Linked DNA regions of Thalassoglobus sp. JC818. The protein of the gene in region 1 interacts with the protein of each later gene in a pairwise test. Links are inferred from orthologs where the notes say so. Each region holds a gene or a part of one and is shown on either strand. Other genes may lie near its edges.

Region 1 (7,657 bases):
TATCGAACAGCTCAAAGGTCTGCTCGAACCTGGCGACATCATCATCGATGGCGGAAACAGCGACTTCGTCGACACAAATCGTCGATCCAAAGAACTCCGTGATGAAGGCTTCCAGTTCATCGGAACGGGTGTCTCCGGTGGAGAAGAAGGAGCTCTCAAAGGTCCATCGATCATGCCGGGCGGACACGTCGACGCATGGCCGCACGTCAAAGACATCCTGCAATCAATCTCCGCCAAAGTCGGTCCCAACGACGACATCCCTTGTTGCGACTGGGTCGGCGAAGACGGTGCTGGTCACTATGTTAAAATGGTTCACAACGGGATCGAATATGGCGACATGCAGTTGATCTGCGAAGCCTACTTCATCCTCAAGCACACCCTGAATCTCTCGAACGAAGAGCTCTATCAGGTCTTCAAGAGCTGGAACGAAGGGGAACTCGCGAGCTATCTCATCGAGATCACTCGGGACATCTTCACTGTCAAAGATGAAAAGACCGGCAACGATCTGGTCGACATGATCCTGGACACTGCAAAGCAGAAGGGAACCGGGAAGTGGATGAGCCAGCATGCCCTCGATCTGGGTGTGCCAACGACTCTCATCACCGAAGCTGTTTACGCTCGATGCCTCTCGGGTCAGAAAGATGCTCGAGTTCGAGCTTCTGAAGTCCTTAGTGGACCGGACGTCACCTTCGACGGAGACCGTGATCAGTTCATCGAAGATGTCCGTCAAGCACTCTACGCTTCGAAACTCGTCAGCTACGCTCAAGGCTACGTTCAACTCGATGCAGCTGCTGCGGAGTTCGGCTGGAAGCTAAACAATGGAAACATCGCCCTGCTCTGGCGTGGTGGATGTATCATTCGCTCGGTCTTCCTCGAAGACATCAAAGCAGCTTTCGACAAAAAACCTGAACTCGAAAACTTGCTGCTCGACGACTTCTTCAAGAAAGCTATCAATCAGGCTCAGCCAGCCTGGCGTCGAGTTGTCGCCACAGCGGTTAATATGGGACTTCCAGTGCCTGGATTCAGTGCTGCCCTCACCTACTACGATGGCTACCGTCGCGACCGATTGCCTGCGAACCTGCTTCAGGCTCAGCGAGATTACTTCGGTGCTCACACCTACGAGCGCATCGACACACCTCGCGGTGAAACGTTCCACACCGATTGGATTCGCGAGCGCAACCTGACATAGTTCGCTTGCAAACGTGCTCGCACTGACGAACACGATGAAATGACAAAAGGCTCCGACAGCAAGTCACGCTGTCGGAGCCTTTTTCATTGACTCAGCTTCAAGCACAGTCGAGTGTCTGCAAACGACACAATCCCCACTCCGAATTCATGGAGAAGACCGAACGAATTCGGAAGCGAGGATTGTGTTTCGCACTCAGGCTTGTGTGCAACTTTTCTTACTCGGGCTGTTAGCGAGAGCATTTTCTGATCGTGAATGCACGAGCAAGCACTTCCATTTGACTTATAGTGCAAGCGAGTGCACCGAAAAGAGCAACTTGCTCTAGTTCGCAGGAATGACTGCCGCTGGCTTCAATGATTCCGGAGCAGATTGTTTGAGCATCACGAACATGTGTTGCCCTTTCTTAGTCTTGAATTCTCCGGGTGCTTCAGCGTTCGGGAATCCGTAGATGAGTTTGACGACATCTTCGTCCTTGTGGATCAAACCAACCGCCCCGATTCCTGGCATGGGTGGCTTAATGCTCTCCATGACGATATGTGCACCAAGCTCATGCGGTTGAAGCTGGAACTTCGCCACGTAGAGTTCGCCGTCCTCAGCATCCAGAGTTTTGATCTGCTGATCAGTGAAGACCACCTGTTGTGCCTTCAGCTCTTCCGGCTTCAGTTCCTTCCCGTCCATCTCTCCTCGGATGATGCGGTAAGTTCCCTCCAGATCGCTCGCTTTCAGCTCGCGAGTTGGGTTCTTCTTCGCTGGTGAACGTTGATCTTGTTCCTGCCCCTGAGCCTGAACTGACAGTGCCAGCAGGCAGAGAGCAAGCAAACAAACGCCTGTCAAATTGATGATTCTTTCTCGATCGTTCATGGTCTTCTCCTCACACCGAGTCATTTTGTTTTCCTTAGTTGTTTCTGCAAATTCAGCAGTTCGTCTTGGATGCAATGCATGCTGCGTGCCGATCTCTCCAAGACGTGGAAACTCAAGCATTCTGTGCGGTTTCGGTGCAATTTCTGAGACTTGAACAGTCAACGTGAGCGAGAAACGTTCAGTCAATCGCTATGTTTTTCGATGAAAACAAACCCCATGCTGCTGCGAACCTGAATGAAGAGACTGGTCGTTTCGCAGCACTCGTTCAGCGCATGACAGATAGACGTTCCTCTCTGTGCGTGGTACAACTGAAGATTAAGGTCAGAGAATTTCCCTGAGATCGTGACGTCCATTTCAAAAGTGAGGGCATGACATGGCATGGTTCAGTCGATTCACGCGGTTCGGTGACGTCCATCTTTGCTTCGCTCAGGAACAGAACATTTCCTGTGGTCTGGCTTCCATCATCATGGCAGCTTTCAAGATCAATAAGCTCACGCCGAAAGTGACGGCGATGTATGGCGAAGACGATATGATGGCTAAAGCCAAAGCTCTGTTTGGTGCCAAGCCTCTCGGAGATGCCGGGCTGACCGGAAACAAGATGATCACGCTGCTGAACGATGACTCGCTGAACATGAAGGGATGGTCGTTAACGACACCCAACATCAATCAGATGAACAACGAGATCATTAAGAACGTTGGCGTTTCCGAAGGCTGGGGACCGACGATGAGTGTGACTCCGGTGATCATCATGGTGCAGTGGAAAGGTGGCACCGCTCGGCATTGGGTGCTCATCGACACTGTCCGGAAGATTTGGGGCTCGATTTACGCCACTGTTTGCGATCCCTGGGACGGCAGCGTTCACGTGATCAAAATCGAGAAGGACAAACGATTCGACTACGCAGCCCGAGATACGATCGACTTCGATTTCTGGGGAAAACGCAATCGATACGGCTCTAAAACGCAAGAAGGCAGTTCGACAATCACGACACCAACCTGGGTTGGGTCAATTATGCTCAAACGCACGACGTGACGACGCCCCAATCCTGTTGAGTTTTCACCACGGCTACGTCTTCCGGTTGCCACGCACAGACATTCAGATTCACTACTCTTCCTCGACGCCCGCTCGCTCAAAATCACTCTGGAAGCAGAAAGCTGTTCGCATTGCTGGCGATTCATAAACTAAGCTTCGGATGCCCGTTCCATCAATCTGCGCGGAACGGGGAAACTCTTGTCCGATCATGAAATTTTGCTCCCCCCTCGAATGCTACCTGTCTGAATAGACCTCATTTCATCTCTTTAAAGATTGAAAAACGCGATGGCAAAGAAGACCGAACAACGACTTCTCGCGAAACTGGCAGCTGGCCAGCCGCTGACTCCCGGAGAGATCAATTCGTTGTCCCTCAAAATCGCAAAAGGCCAAACAAAGAAGCGTGCGCGTTCGATCACCCAACAAGTCGAGCTGCGATACACAGCTCAACTTGCGCAACTCAGCGTGATGCAGCGACAGCAGGTGGTGAATGCTGTTCGCGATTACACAATGGACTCAACTTCGATCAACAATTCGTGTCGCGGCGGAGCTCCGAATGCCAACGCCCAGAGACTCGATCAAGTGTTTCAGATTTTCCATCAGCAGAACTGGGACAACGACTATCGCGTGACCTATCGACTGATGACTTACAAGCCGACAGACAACATGCCGTGGGGTGCAGCGGCCGCACCTCATATTGTCGTGGGTGATCGTGTTCGAGACGATGCTTTTCTGTCTGCCAGTGAGAACCGACAGCTGCTCGTCAACGGAGTCGAAAACCCCGGACCCAACGATCGGTACGTGAAGCTGGCCATCTATGGACGCGGCGGAATCAACATCTCGGGCGGCTCTCTCTATTCGAATGCCAATGAGAAAGCCATGATGAAGAGTGATCATCCGAAGACATGGCGATTCCGAACAGCACATGCTGGGCAGGCGGAAATCCTTTACGATCGAGGAACGGTCTTCCGCGTTCGGAAAATCACCCCGAACGGCAACAACGTTCACGTCGTGCTCTCCATCAGCAATGGAGGCGGAGGCGGCGGCGTGAAGAACATGTTCACCGGAACCTAATCGATTTCGCTGGCCATTCTGCGCTCTTCCAAACTGTCTCAGTTCAACGCAAGTTGGACGAATAGCTCAAACCGTCTGATCGTCCTTCGCCTCTTTGGTCGAGATCGAGCGATACACTCCAACAGCCATTGTGATGAGCGTCAGAGGGATAACGATCCCGAAGATCACGTACTCGAACGTTCGTTCGAATTCCGGCACGACTGTCGGAATCACCATCGACGCTGTGTAAATCATGTAGTAGGCGAAAAACAGAATCCCTTCCCATCTTGAGATGAGATGTCCGGTGAAAAAGATCGGCAGGCACGCCACAGCGACGGCGACCATGACTGGGACATCAAGATGCAGAGCCGCTTCGGGAACGGGAACTCCGATCGGCGACACCAGACTGGAGATGCCTAGCACTGCCATGATGTTGAAAAGATTGCTCCCGATGGCATTGCCGACGGCGATATCTCGTTCTCCTCGAATCGCAGCCATCACGGACGTCGCAGCTTCCGGAAGTGAAGTCCCGGCAGCCACGATCGTCAGGCCGATGATCAATTCCGAAACTCCAAGACTTCGCGAAATCGTCACAGCGGAATCGACGAACCAACGCGCTCCGACCACTAATAGAGCCAATCCCGCGACGAGCATGACGACATTAATGAGAGTACTTTTCGCCGTCGATGAACTCTCTTTCTGACCAAATTCCGCTTCGTATTCCGCCTGAATCGCCCCCTGCTCTCGCCGACTCTTAATGATGGCCCAGAGCGTATAAACCACGAGGCCGATCGAGAGAATCAAACCGTCCAGTCGACTGATGCTGCCATTCAAAGCCATCAACCAGACAAGGCCTGAGAGCCCAATCATCAGCGGAACCTCAAATCGAACGAGCTGCTGAGAGACCTGAAGCGGAACAATCATCGCGGAGAGTCCGAGAATCAGAAGCACGTTGAAGATGTTGCTGCCGACGATATTTCCCAGCGCAACATCTGGTTGACCATTCAACGAGGATTGCAGACAGACGACCAGTTCCGGGGCGCTCGTCCCAAATGAGACGACCGTCAGCCCGACCACCAGTGGTGAAACTCCGCACGAGACGGCGAGTTTCGAAGCTCCTCGAACCAGGAGTTCAGCACCTGCGGTCAAAACAACAAGTCCGACCACGAGCATCAAAATCGCCACTCCTGACTCCTCCTCATTCATCCATCGAAAAGTTTGCAGAACATAGCATATCGCTTTTTGCGTCGAAGAGTACAACTTCGCGCAGCGTCGTGGTCACGGAAGTCGTCGAGCGGCATTCACTCTGCGTAAGGCTTCGGTATGCACAAGGCACTTCTCAATGAGCCAGACAATGAGCGTATTCCCCACCGCCAAGCCACCATTGGTGCAGAATATCGCTTCCCAATGATTGAATTCCGAAGGGAATCGATCGGACGCGACTAAGTCAGATTCATTGACTGCAGGAATTCTGCGTTCGTCTTGGTGCGTCTCATTCGATTGGTGAGAAGTTCCATCGCTTCGACGGGATTCATATCGTTGAGCACACGCCGGAGGATCCAGACCAGTCGCAACTCGTCTTCGTCCATCAGGAGTTCTTCTCGACGAGTTCCTGACTTGTTGACGTCAATCGCTGGCCAGACCCGCTTTTCGACCATTCGACGATCGAGGTGCAACTCCGTATTACCGGTTCCTTTGAACTCTTCGAAGATCACCTCATCCATCTTCGATCCGGTATCGACGAGCGCGGTCGCGATAATGGTCAAGCTTCCGCCTTCATCGACAGCCCGGGCTGCTCCGAAGAAACGTTTTGGATGCTGCAGTGCATTGGCATCCACTCCACCGGTAAGAATCTTGCCGGAGTTAGGACATTCCGTGTTGTAAGCACGGGCCAGACGAGTGATGGAGTCCAGGAAAATCACGACGTTCTCGCCGTATTCGACCATCCGCTTCGCTTTTTCAATCACCATTTCCGCCACTTGAATGTGACGGCTGGGTGGTTCGTCGAATGTGCTGGAAACGACTTCGCAGTTGTCGCTTTTGACTTGCCGCTCCATCTCGGTCACTTCTTCCGGACGTTCGTCAATCAGCAGCATGATGACGTAAACATCCGGGTGATTTTGAATCACTGCTTGTGCGAGCTTTTGCAGCAACACAGTTTTTCCGGCACGCGGAGGCGAAACGATGAGCCCACGCTGGCCGAAACCGATGGGCGACACGATATCCACCACACGTGTGCTGATTTCAGCCTGATCATCTGATAGATGCAGTCGATCTTTCGGGTGCAGCGGAGTCAGGTCGTCGAAGGGAACTTTTTCCGATACGAGATTCGGATCCTGCCCGTTGATCGCTTCGACTCGCAGGAGAGCGAAATAGCGTTCGTTTTCTTTTGGAGGACGAATTTGTCCGGCGACAGTCGCACCCGTTCGCAATCCGAAACGGCGAATCTGACTTGGAGAGACGTAAATGTCGTCCGGACAGGGAAGATAGTGATAGTCCGGGCTGCGCAAAAAACCGAACCCGTCCGGCAGGATCTCAAGCGTCCCTTCGCCGAACATCAGACCGTTCATTTTGGTCCGTTCCTTCAGGATACGGAAAATGAGGTCCTGTTTCTTGAGCCCTTGATAGTCGGTGACATTTTCCTGCTTTGCCAGCTCGAACAATTCTTTGACCGTCATTCGCTGCAAGGCAGCGATGTGAATGTCCGACTGCTTGGCGTCTTCGTAGTGGGAGTTGGCAGGATCATAAATGGCTTGATCGCCGTCGGACGACTTCTGGCCAACGACGTCGGCGACATCCTTTGAGCGACCTGAAGTTGTTGATTTCGACATGATATTCTCGGGACAGTGTAGAGAGGAAGTTTTGGTGCCCTGGGTGGGATTGACGATTTTTCCTGAAATCAAAGATGGGCTTCAGAGTTGAAAAGGTGATTTGCAGTGAACGACAGCCCTGAACCTTAAGTGACTCAATTCAATCAGGATCTAGTGGTGATCATGGATGATGTTATGACTGAGACGGCTGTGAAACAGCTTCTCGATTTGTGGATTCGGTTTCGAACTGGCTGACATACCAGTCGATGAACAACGCGGCAGCCTGCTGTGGCGGAAGTGTGTGATCGACAACGAAGTCTGCCCTGTTTTTCTTCTCTGTCAAACTTAGCTGACTTGCTTCGCGCTTTGCGAATTCTTCCGGTGTCCATCCGCGCTTTTGGACCCGTTCCAGACGCACCTGTTCAGGAACATCCAGAAACACGACGGCATCGCAAACACTGACCCAGCCAGCTTCGATCATGAGCGCCGCATCGAGGAAAATGACCTCAGCCTCTAAATCTGATCTCATCTCCTGAAGTTGTTCTTCGAGGAGTCTTCGTATTTCCGGGTGAACAATTTGATTCAGTTGCAAACGTGCAGACTGCTGTTTCTCTTCAGTTCCAAACACCTGACGGGCCAGTGCAGACCGCACGACTTCGCCAGAGCTATCAAAAATGCCGTCTCCGAAATTCTCTCGAAGCTGCGATTTGACGGAATCAA
Region 2 (7,692 bases), on another replicon or contig:
ACAAGTTGTTGCATTTCGGGGCTTACTTCGTCCTCGCTGTGCTCAGTGGAATGGTCTTCCTGGAGCGGCATCAGCTGCGGCTTCCGGTGGTTTCTCTGGCGTTTGGGCTGCTGCTATTCGCCGCCATTGACGAGATTCTGCAAGGACCAGTCGGGCGACAACCTGATTTTTTCGACTGGGTTTCTGACGGGTTCGGAGCGATCGCAGGTCTGCTAGTCTTGCAACGCGGTTTGCTTTGGCTTCCTCAAGGTTCGGTGCGAATTGCCAATGCACTCGGGTATCCAGCGCATTCCAGTTCGGTCGACTCCGTCGCAAAATAAGTCATTCTGAGATGTCGCGTACTCCTTATCTGATTCGTCTCGGAAATCGTTTGGCGGAAGGTCTCTCCGAAACGACTCCGGAATGGCGGTCGCGTCACGCGGGCTTCGTCCTCGGCTTTCAAAAAAGCGATGGAGGGTTTGCAGGGCGTGAAGGAGATTCTGACCTCTATTACACCAGCTTTGCTGTTCGTGCACTGGTCATGCTGGGTGAAATGTCAACGGACGTCACGAACTCCGTGGCGAGTTTTCTCTCGCAGCATGATCCCTTGCGATTGGGGGTCATCGACCTGATGAACTGGCTTTCCACCGCACTTGCAGTGCAGGTTGCCACGGGGCAGGACCTGCTCGAAGAACTGGGGGCTGACTTTCCGGATCTAGTCTCGGCTCGATTGGAAGAAGTGCGAACAAGCGACGGCGGGTATGCGAAGTCAGTCGAAGGCTCTTCTGGCAGTACTTATCACTCCTTTCTGGTTCTGCTTACCTATCAACTCTTGGGGCGCGAAGTTCCTCGGCCGAATGCTTTGATTCAGTTTTTGTATGACCGCCAGCGAGATGATGGCGGGTTCGTTGAAATTGCTCCCATGAGGAGAAGCGGAACGAATCCAACCGCAGCTGCAGTTGCAATTTTGCAGGAGCTGAATGCCGTCGACGATGAAATTTGCGACGACGTGCGGGCGTTTCTGCGGGATGTTCGCGGCGATGAAGGCGGATTTCAGGCCAATTCTCGAGTCCCGTTTACCGATAGTTTGTCGACGTTTACTGGGTTGTTGACCGTTCAGGATCTCCGGTTGGGTGAATTGCTCAATCAGGCAGAGTTACGTGAGCTTCTCGAAACGCAACTTGAATTTCCGACCGGGGGATATCGCGCAGCGACCTGGGATGAGTCTGCCGATGTTGAATACACGTTTTACGGGCTGGGAGTGAAAGCGCTTCTCGCTGAAGAAAGCCCGAACCTCTCGTGACTGCGTCGGTCTCTTCAATGATCGGCTTGCAAACTTGTTCGTTCAGTCGCTGAATGGAGGCACTTCGAAAGCGGTTTACTGCTCCCATCTCTCCTGAGCAGAGTCATCGCGGAGCTGATGGATCAGGCGATTTTTGTCGTTTTCAAAGTGAGGCTGGTTGGCGATTCTCAAATGTTCATGATTGCTTGCAATTCAAGTGGCAAGACGGCTTGAAGCATCGCAACGACCTCGCTATAAATCGCGGTTCGCCGGAACTCCGTAAGCACTGATGAGATTAGTCCTTGCACGCGGAAGAGTCACCGCTATACTTCGCGGCTTGCAACCCGGTCGTCCGCTAGCGTAGCTCAACGGCAGAGCACCGGTTTTGTAAACCGGCGGTTGTGGGTTCGAATCCCTCCGCTAGCTCTTGCAGAGAGGGGACGGAAAGTTCTCTGGTTTGCATAAAACTTTTGGGGGTGTACCCAAGCGGCCAACGGGGTCAGACTGTAAATCTGATGGCTTAGCCTTCGTAGGTTCGAATCCTGCCGCCCCCATGTTTTTGATGCGTTTGTCGTGCTGTGTGCGAGTTTGTCTTGTCGCGGTGCGGCGTTGATACGGTTGCTTTTGCTGTCGTGGATTTCGGCAGTTTGTTGTTGTGAAGTGGATTGTTCGCGGCGACGTATTGTGCAGGCTGTGGGAATTTCTTTCTGATTTACACGCGAAGTGCTGTGTGAGTTGACAGGAGTGCCCTTCGGTTTTCATGATTCCAGCAGATTGCTAGTCAGCGGGTGTAGCTCAATGGTAGAGCTCCAGCCTTCCAAGCTGGTGGTGAGGGTTCGATTCCCTTCACCCGCTCTTTTCCGTGAGTGGTGGGCTTCGGCTTGCCGTCACGGATTTTTGTTTATGCTGCTGTGGCTCAGTTGGTAGAGCGCGTCCTTGGTAAGGACGAGGTCGCGGGTTCAAGTCCCGCCAGCAGCTTACCGGCACCCACCCGGTTTTGCCGTGTCGACGTAGTCAGGCGTGCTGCAAGCGTCGAAGCTGACTTTCGCGACTGTGTTGGTCGCATGGTACCACTTATGAGAACTTACGGAGTTTTGGAGCGCTAGTCATGGCGAAGGAAACATTTCAACGGACAAAGCCGCACGTCAATGTTGGGACGATCGGTCACATCGACCACGGAAAAACTACTCTGACAGCATCGATTCTGGCTGTGCAGGCGACAAAAGGGCTGGCTCAGGCGATTGATTACTCTGAGGTTGCTAAGGGCGGAACGGTTCGCGATGAAACCAAAACCGTGACTATTGCTGTGAGTCACGTTGAATACGAATCAGACAACCGTCACTACGCACACATCGACTGTCCAGGTCACGCGGATTATGTCAAGAATATGATCACAGGTGCTGCTCAGATGGATGGTGCGATTCTCGTGGTTTCGGCTGCGGACGGCCCAATGCCACAGACTCGCGAGCACATTCTGCTGGCTCGCCAGGTGGACGTGCCTGCTCTCGTCGTGTTCCTGAACAAGTGCGACCTCGTCGACGACGAAGAGCTTCTTGAGCTCGTCGAGATGGAAGTTCGCGATTTGCTGAACACTTACGACTTCCCAGGCGACGACGTCACAATCGTGCGTGGTTCAGCGAAGCCAGCTCTCGATGATCCAGGTAACGCTGACAAGAATGCTTGTATCGGCGAGCTGATGAACGCTCTCGATGCGGACATTCCAGAACCAGCTCGTGAAGCTGATAAGCCGTTCCTGATGGCGATCGAAGACGTTTTCTCGATCGAAGGTCGTGGAACAGTTGTAACCGGTCGTATTGAACGCGGAATCGTCAAAGTTGGCGAAAAGGTTCAGATCATCGGACTGCGTGACACTCAAGAAACAACCGTCACCGGTGTTGAGATGTTCCGCAAGATTCTCGACGAAGGAAAAGCTGGCGACAACGTTGGTATCCTTCTTCGCGGAACTCGTAAGGAAGATGTTGAACGCGGACAAGTTCTGGCTGCTCCGAAGACCATCAATCCTCATACGAAGTTCGAAGCTGAGATCTACGTCTTGAGCAAAGAAGAAGGTGGTCGAAAGACTCCATTCTTCAGTGGTTACCGACCACAGTTCTACTTCCGTACAACCGACGTGACTGGAGCTGTTAAGCTTCTGGGCGACGCAGAAATGTGTATGCCTGGCGATAACGTGAAGCTCGAAGTTGAGCTGATCAAGCCAGTCGCTCTTGATGACGGAAGCCGCTTCGCGATTCGTGAAGGTGGCCGGACTGTTGGATCTGGTGTGATCACCAAGATCCTCGAGTAGAATCAGCTAGAGAGTTCTTGAGTCAGCATCCGACGCCTCGGTCGAGTCGTCGGATCGCTGCGATTTTTGGAGGTGGCAAATGGCCCGGGAATATGTGTGGCTTGAGTGCACAGAGTCGGGAATGCGTAACTATCGCGTCATCAAAGAGATGCGCGGAACAGAGCGGCTAGAACTGATGAAGTTCTGTCCAAAGTTGCGTAAGCACACTCTGCACAAAGAATCTCGCAAAAAGTAGCGTGGTTTACGGGCGTAGCTCAATTGGCAGAGCAGCGGATTCCAAATCCGCAGGTTGGGAGTTCAAGTCTCTCCGCCCGTGTTTCAGTCTCTCTGGTGATCCTTACTATTCTGCCAGAGAGTGCGTCGGCGGTCTTAAGATTGCGGAGGTTTTGTCGAACCTCTAGAGTGCGCAGTCAAGCTAAGTTTCGGCTTGTTTGATTGTGGTCGCTGGTGCCAACTGTTCTGTGTGTGTCCTGCGATCAGTAGCGTTTCAGGAGTTTGGCGCAACCGGTGAGTGATCAGGGAGATCGCTTCTGTGTTGTGGTGTTTTTGTGAATAAGGATCGCCCAGGATGGCAAAAGCGAAGACAGAAACGACATTTTTCGGCAACTTCCTGGTGCCAGGGCTGTTTAAGCCAAATCAGGGACGGGTTGTTCGTCAGGTGACGGCAGCCTTTGTCGGGATTGTCATGGTTGCAATCGCCTGGCGGTTGCGTGTGACAGTTCTGTCCGAATTTTCGCAAGCTGTTGCGTTGTTCGTCCCGTTGACGGTCGGAATTGCTGGATTGTGGTTTGCTTATCGGTTGGTGAACTGGCCACCGTTTGCCAACTTTCTGATTTCAGTTGAGGCAGAACTCGACAAAGTTTCCTGGGCGGACTGGGATTACTTGAAGCGTGCGACGGTTGTTGTGCTGGTTGTGATGTTTGCAATGGGGGCTTATTTGTACCTCGCAGACTTCCTCTGGCAACAGTTGTTCGGTCTTGTCGGGTTCCTCGATTTGGACACGCTTGATTAGTGCCGTCCGGTGTGTCGCCTGTTCCAAATCGGTCGGGTGAATCGAAAATAGAATTGTCAACTCGTTCGCTTGAATTTCACACTGCGATCGATCAAGATGCGTGGCTCGCCATGGATAAGGAAGAAACGAACTCTGACGATGCACAGCAGGCTGGTTCCGGCAATGAACGGAAATGGTTTGTGCTGAAGGTGCAGAGTAATCGGGAGCGATCCATTCGCGATTCGATTTTGCGTCGAATCAAAATGGAAGGGATGGAAGAGCACTTCGGTGAAGTCTTCATTCCGACCGAAAAGGTGGTCGAGACAAAAGGTGGCGGACGACGCGTTCGTGAGCAGAAGTTGCTGCCTGGTTATATGATGATTGAGATGGAGATGACCGACGAAAGTTGGCATCTCGTGCGGTCGACAAGCGGCGTGGGAGACTTCACCGGGGCGGCAGGCAAGCCGATTCCGATGGAAGATGAAGAGGTACGCCGTTGGTTGGGACAGGATGTTGCCGCGGAAGAGGAGAAGGAAGCAGCTCCTCGACCTGTTGTGAAGTTCGATGTGACTGTCGGTGATCAGGTGAAGGTCAAAGAAGGTGCCTTCGCTGAGTTCGAAGGTGTCATCGACAGCATGGATGATGCGACAGGCAAAGTGAAAGTGATTATTGAGATCTTCGGTCGGCCAACCGAGGTCGAATTGGAACACTGGCAGGTTGAGAAGGCCTGATTCGCCAGAAAGGCTCTCCGCTCTGGACTCGCAGAGTGACTCAGTGTGTGGTTAATTGGCGATGACGGTTTTGAATGACTTAGATGTCATGAGGGATGAGGCTGGGAATGGCCAAGCAGTTAGTAGCGGAAATTAAGGTTCAGGTGACAGGTGGGCAGGCAACTCCCGCTCCTCCTGTGGGTACGGCTCTCGGACCGCACGGTGTCAACATCGGGCAGTTCGTTCAGCAGTTCAATGATCAGACTCGTGAGATGATGGGGACAACCCTCCCTGTCGTGATCTCAGTGTTCAATGATCGCTCGTTCACCTTTATTATCAAGAGCCCGCCGGCTGCTGTTCTCCTGAAGCAAGCTGCTCAGGTCGCCAAAGGAGCTTCGAATCCTTTGAAAGACAAAGTTGGGACCGTCACACAGGCGCAGCTCAAAGAGATTGCACAGGTGAAGTTGGCCGATCTCAATGCGTCGAATATCGATAATGCAGCGAGGATCATCGCAGGGACTGCTCGAAGTATGGGGATTCAAGTCGTCGACTAGTTGCCAGTTCTTCGTGAGTAGGTCGCGAAGAGGTTGGTGATAGTTTCCCGGAGTTGCTCGTTGTCTGCGGGCTGAAGTTCCAAGTTTGTTGTGTGTCGCACTACGTTGGCGTGCTTGGTCGGTTTTAAGCTAAGTCAGCAGTTTAGAAGCAGTCTGCAGAAGGCAGCGAAAGAAGAGTACAGTCATGTCAAAAGTGTCGAAGCGTCAACGAGCGTATCGAGAAGCTCTTTCTGGGCTGGGAGCGGTTTCTGTTTCTGAAGCAGTTGACGCACTGAAGGGTTTGGAATCAAAACTTCCAAAAGGTGTTGAACCAAGCAAGTCGGATCAGTCGGTTGAGCTGGCCGTTCGACTGGGTGTCGATCCAAAACACGCCGACCAAATCGTGCGTGGGTCGATTGTTTTGCCTCACGGGATTGGTAAGTCTCAGCGAGTTCTTGTTTTCTGTAAAGATCAGAATGTTGAGAAAGCTCTCGCTGCGGGAGCGGATCACGCTGGTGGCAAAGAGTTGGCTGACAAGATCGTTGGCGGTTGGCTCGATTTCGATGTTGCGATTGCAACACCAGACATGATGGGTGTGGTTGGACCGCTCGGTCGTGTGCTCGGTCCGCGAGGTTTGATGCCGTCGCCAAAAGCGGGGACTGTGACTCAGGATGTCGCAACCGCAGTTAAAGAATACAAAGCTGGAAAAGTTGAATTCCGCGTTGATGACGCTGGGAATGTTCACTGCCTCGTCGGGAAGCTTTCCTTCGACAGCAATCAGCTTGTTGAGAACATTGATGCTCTGCTGAAGTTGATTGAGCAACTGAAGCCGCAGGCATCGAAGGGTGTTTACATGCGTTCTGTGACTGTGTCAGCGACACAGACACCGGGTGTGCAGGTGAGTCCAACGCAGATGGCTGGTTGATCCGGTTGAGAGTTTAGGGTCAATCAATTGAACTACAGCTGCATTACTGCGGCGAGAGTGGAAAAGTCTGATGAGTAAAGTAGTCAAAAAGATGATGATCGATGATCTCCAGGACCGCCTGGGTGATCGTAAAGATTTTCTGGTGTTGGACATTTCCAAGCTCGACGCGGTTGCGAACAACAATTTGCGTATGGAGCTTGAGAAAAAGGGGATCACAATTCTGGGTGTGAAGAACTCTCTGTTGAGAGTCGTGCTTCGCGGGTCCGGAATGGATACCCTCGATGAAACACTGTCCGGGCCTTCCGCGATTGCGTGGGGTGGTGAAGACATTGTCGGTCTGTCTCGAGAAATGGCCGATTGGGCCAAGAAGATGGACGATCTCGAGATCAAAGGTGGCGCAGTCGATGGTCAGGGTGTGAACTCTGAAGGTGTGACTGACATCAGCAAGGGACCGAGCCGAACAGAGTTGATCGGTCAGATTGTTGGGCTGGTTTTGAGCCCAGGTGCAACATTGAGTGGTGCACTACTTGGACCAGGGGGGACTCTGGCAGGTCAATTGAAAGCGATTGCAGACAAAGAAGACAACGAAGACGAAGGCGGCGACGCGGCGTAGCGTCCCGGTTCGGCCGAGTGAGGCCGAGATTTGTTGAGTTTGTGGGAAGCATTTGCCTTTGACAGTTCGAGCGGAAAGCTCTCCGGAATCAGGCAGATTTCCACGGACGAAATTTTCACTCTACCGAGCCGGTGCGACGTGTCTACGCACGCCGGCATTTGACACTGGAGAATTGTGATGTCAGCTGAAGCCCCAGAAGCACCAGCAAAAGAATTCGACGACGAAACAAAAAGCCTCGGCGATCAACTCGTTGGGTTGACGCTTCTTCAAGCGAAGGCTTTGTCCGACTACATCAAAGAAGTTCACGGCATTGAGCCTGCTGGTGGCGGTGTCGTCATGGCAGCTGGTCCTGCA

Evidence for each region.
Region 2: the proteins of rho (region 1) and nusG interact in binary tests that used the Escherichia coli proteins (3 or more experiments, as listed by UniProt). The link is inferred for Thalassoglobus sp. JC818 from one-to-one orthologs.

What each region holds. Positions count from the first base shown.
Region 1 is NZ_JBFEFI010000001.1:1,065,803-1,073,459, forward strand. Bases 4,765-7,657 are described here. They hold rho (transcription termination factor Rho), read right to left. Parts: upstream 6,959-7,657; coding sequence 5,570-6,958; downstream 4,765-5,569. Other genes in these bases: AB1L42_RS03805 (calcium/sodium antiporter), read right to left, coding at 4,765-5,312; coaE (dephospho-CoA kinase), read right to left, coding at 7,131-7,657. Also shown: gnd (decarboxylating NADP(+)-dependent phosphogluconate dehydrogenase), read left to right, coding at 1-1,189; AB1L42_RS03790 (hypothetical protein), read right to left, coding at 1,508-2,047; AB1L42_RS03795 (hypothetical protein), read left to right, coding at 2,421-3,077; AB1L42_RS03800 (hypothetical protein), read left to right, coding at 3,363-4,148; more of AB1L42_RS03805, read right to left, coding at 4,215-4,764. UniProt on the Escherichia coli protein: Facilitates transcription termination by a mechanism that involves Rho binding to the nascent RNA, activation of Rho's RNA-dependent ATPase activity, and release of the mRNA from the DNA template.
Region 2 is NZ_JBFEFI010000004.1:541,575-549,266, reverse strand. What follows is about bases 3,532-6,459. They hold nusG (transcription termination/antitermination protein NusG), read left to right. Parts: upstream 3,532-4,631; coding sequence 4,632-5,288; downstream 5,289-6,459. Other genes in these bases: rplA (50S ribosomal protein L1), read left to right, coding at 6,006-6,459; rplK (50S ribosomal protein L11), read left to right, coding at 5,396-5,821; secE (preprotein translocase subunit SecE), read left to right, coding at 4,135-4,578; rpmG (50S ribosomal protein L33), read left to right, coding at 3,646-3,801; tuf (elongation factor Tu), read left to right, coding at 3,532-3,566. In the rest of the region: AB1L42_RS13240 (VanZ family protein), read left to right, coding at 1-320; AB1L42_RS13235 (prenyltransferase/squalene oxidase repeat-containing protein), read left to right, coding at 332-1,282; more of tuf, read left to right, coding at 2,370-3,531; more of rplA, read left to right, coding at 6,460-6,725; rplJ (50S ribosomal protein L10), read left to right, coding at 6,796-7,338; rplL (50S ribosomal protein L7/L12), read left to right, coding at 7,516-7,692. UniProt on the Escherichia coli protein: Part of the processive rRNA transcription and antitermination complex (rrnTAC). The complex forms an RNA-chaperone ring around the RNA exit tunnel of RNA polymerase (RNAP).